2 regions of the Streptomyces sp. ITFR-6 genome follow, and region 1 is predicted to be linked to the other one. Evidence: riboswitches for the same ligand, from Rfam matches in the RefSeq annotation. Region 1 holds a riboswitch; the other holds the start of a gene.
The links. A riboswitch is a leader RNA that binds a small molecule or an ion and turns the genes downstream of it on or off. The one in region 1 is predicted to bind cobalamin.
Positions count from the first base shown of each region.

Region 1 (2,193 bases):
TACGGCCTGCCGCGTCGTGATCCGCCGCAGCCCCGCCGCTCCCGGGGGAAGGCCGACCGTCACCGGCGCCGCGATCCGGCGCTCGTAGCACCACGCCCCGAACCGGACCAAGGACGACGCGAGGAGCGACAGCAGCACCGCGGCGTACAACTCGGGCAGCTGGCCGGGCACGGTGTGCAGGAACTGGGCGGAGAAGTAGGCCATGAAGGCGAATACGCCCAGCGAGTGCCCGCGCGGCCCCCACCGCCGCGCGTACACCCCCGCGCCGACGACGGCGAGGAAAGCCAGGTCGCGGGCGACGGGCACGTCGTGCAGCACGGCGGCGAGCGTGAGCACCGGGAGGCCGACGACGGGGAGCAGCGCGGTCGTCGTGGCCTGTCCGCGCACCGTCGGGTCGGTCACCGTGAAGAGGGCGAGCAGCGCGGCCAGGCCCCCCGTGATGGCCGCCACCAGCGAGTGCCCCGCCGCCCCGCACAGCGTGACGGCGAGCCCGATGCCGAGCACGGCCCGGGATGCGAACCGCAGCCGGATCCGTCCGGGATCGTGTGCGACGAACGCCCTCTTCAGCAAGTCGCCTCGCCCCTTTCGCGCATGACACCAGCGCAGACATGAGAAAGGCGCCACAGAGATCCCAGAGGGACCCGCAGCGCCATTGACTCCACTATCTCAACACCTGGGGAGCTAATGGTTCAACTCGACCCCATCTCTATGTACCAATGGCCCAGCGATACCGCATCCTGCCTGACCACGGCAGAGCCAACGGACCAGCGCGAGGACCAGGAGGCCCGGGAGCACCGCCGTCCGCCCCTTCCGGATCCCGGAATGTGAACAGCGGTGCCACGGAGGCGGTCCACCCCCTAGGCTGACCGGTGCAGCTGGTTCGCCCTGTCCGCCAGGCAGGCGCGTCGCAAGAGGGAACCCGGTGTGATTCCGGGACTGCCCCGCAGCGGTAAGTGGGAACGACCGCCGTCATACGCACTGGATCCGTTCGGATCCGGGAAGCGACGGCCAGTAGGAGTCTGCTCCGGCAGACGCGCCCACGAGTCCGAAGACCTGCCCGTTGCCCGCACCCGAACCCTCGGATGCGGATATCCCGGTGACCTCGTGGGCGGGTCGGCGTGCGTGTCAGACGGAGAATCCGCGCCGAGGCGTGTGCGATATCCGTCCGGTCCGTCATCCCTTCGCGTCCGTGTCCCGTCTCCGGGATGTTCAGGAGTCATCTCGCGAAGGAGATTTCCGTGACACCCAAGCCCGCAGCCGCGGCAGCACGAGCCACCGTGTACGGCTACCCCCGACAGGGCCGGAACCGGGAACTGAAGAAGGCCGTCGAGGGGTACTGGAAGGGCCGCGTCAGCGCCGGTGCCCTCCGGGAGACGGCGGCAGAACTGCGCCGGTCCAACTGGAAGCAGCTGGCGGACGTCGGCGTCCATGAGGTCCCGACCGGCGATTTCTCGTACTACGACCACGTCCTGGACACCAGCGTCATGGTCGGCGCGGTCCCCCAGCGGCACCGTGCGGCCGTCGCCGCCGACGCGCTCGACGGGTACTTCGCGATGGCTCGCGGCACCCAGGACGTGGCACCGCTGGAGATGACCAAGTGGTTCGACACCAACTACCACTACCTCGTCCCCGAGCTCGGTCCTGACACCGTCTTCACCGCCGACTCCACCAAGCAGGTCACCGAGCTCAGGGAGGCCGTCGCGCTCGGGCACACCGCCCGGCCGGTGCTCGTCGGCCCGGTCAGCTACCTGCTGCTGGCCAAGCCCGCCCCCGGGGTGGCCGCCGGCTTCGAGCCGCTCACCCTGCTGGGCCGGCTGCTGCCGGTGTACGCGGAGGTCCTCGCAGATCTGCGTGCCGCCGGCGCGGAGTGGGTGCAGATCGACGAACCCGCCCTGGTCCAGGACCGCAGCCCGGCCGAGCTGAACGCCGCCGCCCGCGCCTACCGCGACCTCGGCGGCCTCACCGACCGGCCCAGGCTGCTCGTCGCCTCCTACTTCGGGCGGCTCGGTGAGGCACTCCCCGTCCTGGCGAAGGCCCCGGTAGAGGGTCTGGCACTGGACTTCACCGATGCCGCCGCAGCCAACCTAGAAGACCTCGCCGCCGCCGGCGGGCTTCCCGGCAAGCGCCTCGTCGCGGGTGTCGTCAACGGCCGCAACATCTGGATCAACGACTACGAGAAGTCCCTAGCCACCC
Region 1 covers NZ_CP134612.1:7,906,873-7,909,065, reverse strand. The annotation lists gene RLT59_RS35735 (FUSC family protein) at 1-570, opposite strand, end outside; cobalamin riboswitch at 860-1,076, shown strand; gene metE (5-methyltetrahydropteroyltriglutamate--homocysteine S-methyltransferase) at 1,239-2,193, shown strand, end outside.

Region 2 (2,193 bases), 1.1 Mb from region 1:
GAATGGCCATCGCGCTCGGCACCTACCTCGGCGGCTGGCGCATCATCCGCACCATGGGCAGCGGCCTGACCGAGCTCAAGCCGCCGCAGGGCTTCGCCGCCCAGACCAGTGCGGCCACGGTCATCCTGGCCTCCTCGCACCTCGGCTTCTCCCTCTCCACCACCCAGTCCTGCTCCGGTGCCGTGATGGGTGCCGGTCTCGGCCGCCGGGGCGGTGTGGTCCGCTGGTCCACCGCCACCCGGATGTTCGTCGCCTGGGGTCTGACGCTGCCGGCCGCCGGTCTGGTCGGCGCGGGGGCGGAGTTCCTCACCAAGCAGGGCACCTGGGGTGTCGTGCTCGTCGCCGTACTGCTGATCGCGGGCTCCGGAGCGATCTGGGTGCTGTCCCGCCGCAAGCCGGTCGGCCAGGACGATGTCGCACCCGGCGCCCAGGACGGCGCTCCGGTCACCCCGGAAGCCGAACCCGCGGGCGTCGTCACCACCGCCATCGCGGCCGTCAGCCCGCCGCCCACCCCGGCCGCCCAGGCCCACGACCTCACCGCCACCATCCCGGCCCCGGCCATAGCCGACCCGGCACGACCCGCCACGGTGTAAGGAAGATCCTCCATGAACATCGACTGGGCAGCCCTCGGCACCGTCTTCGGCGTCTCTCTCGTCGCCACCGTCGCCCTGGTGGGCCTCTTCACCCTGGGCATCGCCGGCCTCTCCAGGCAGCCGGAACCGGCCGAGCGGGGCGGCCAGTCCGGCGGGTCCCTGATGCTCGCCCGCGCGGGCGCGTACGTCTGCTTCGGACTGTGCGCGGCGGCGGTGGCCTACGGGATCTACCTGATCGTCGCCTGATCCACAGCCCCTGATCCATCCGCCGCCTCGGGCCGGCCGCACCCCGGGTGCGGCCGGCCCGATGTGCGTCTCAGCACACTGTGCCGTCGCAGGTCAACGGTAGGTTGACTGGCGTTCGCGGAGCGTGGTGGACTGCCGGAGCCATTACGGCGACAGCAGAGGAAGCCGGTGCGAATCCGGCGCGGTCCCGCCACTGTCACCGGGGAGCAGTCCCCCACCACCGGAAGTCACGGTCCACGCCGAGTGGGCTGGAAGACCAGGGGAACTGCGGATCCGGGAGCCAGGAGACTCTCGTCGCCGGTCACGTCGAACCAGGGCGCGGACCCTGAGTGAGGACATATCGCCATGCCCGGCCGCCGTGCGCCCGTCTCCGTGTCTCCCCTCCGACCAGCACCAGCTGCCCGCGCGAAGGTCCGTCGAGGCGCGACGGCCGGCTGAACCGTGCGTGCCGATCGCATCTTCGCGTACGGCGCCACGGCCGGTCTGATCGGTGATCTGCTGCTCGGTGATCCCCGCCGGGGACATCCGGTCGCCGCCTTCGGGCGCGCCGCGGCAGGCGTCGAACACCGTCTGTGGCGCGACCACCGCGGGTGGGGCGCTCTGCACACCCTGGTCTGCGCCGGAGGCGCCGCCGGGGGTGCGGCACTGGCCTCCCGCGCGCTGCGCCGCCGCCCCGCCGCCTCCGTCGCGCTGACCGCCGCCGCCACCTGGTCCGTCGTCGGCGGTACGTCGCTGGGGCGCGAGGCCCGGTCCATCGGCGGCGCGCTGGCCGCCGGGGACCTCGGCCTGGCGCGGGAGCGGCTGCCCCATCTGTGCGGCCGCGACCCGCAGTCCCTGGACGGTCCGCAGATCGCCCGCGCGGTGGTGGAGTCCGTCGCGGAGAACACCTCCGACGCCGTGGTCGGCGCCCTGGTGTGGGGTGCGCTGGGCGGGGTCCCCGGACTCGTCGGCTTCCGGGCCGCCAACACCCTGGACGCGATGGTCGGCCACAGGTCGCCCCGCTACCTGCGCTACGGCTGGGCCTCGGCCCGGCTCGACGACCTCGTGGGCTGGCCGGGCGCCCGGCTCACCGCCCTGCTCGCCGTGGCCGCCGGCGGCCGGCCCCGGGGGGCGCTGCACGCCTGGCGGGCGGATGGAGCCAAGCACCCGAGCCCCAACGCGGGCCCCGTGGAGGCCTCGTTCGCGGGTGCGCTCGGCGTACGGCTCGGCGGCACCCTCGCCTACGGCGGCCGGGTCGAACACCGCCCCGTGCTCAACGGCGAGGCGGGCCGGGCGGTGGCGACCGGGGACATCGAACACGCCGTACGGCTGTCGCGCCGGATCGGGGTACTGGCCCTCGGCGTGAGCGTGGCGG
Region 2 covers NZ_CP134612.1:6,787,051-6,789,243, reverse strand. The annotation lists gene RLT59_RS30895 (inorganic phosphate transporter) at 1-593, shown strand, start outside; gene RLT59_RS30890 (hypothetical protein) at 606-839, shown strand; cobalamin riboswitch at 997-1,130, shown strand; gene RLT59_RS30885 (cobalamin biosynthesis protein) at 1,281-2,193, shown strand, end outside.
Region 2: it holds a riboswitch for cobalamin, as region 1 does, so the genes downstream of both, RLT59_RS30885 (cobalamin biosynthesis protein) here and metE (5-methyltetrahydropteroyltriglutamate--homocysteine S-methyltransferase) in region 1, are expected to answer to the same signal.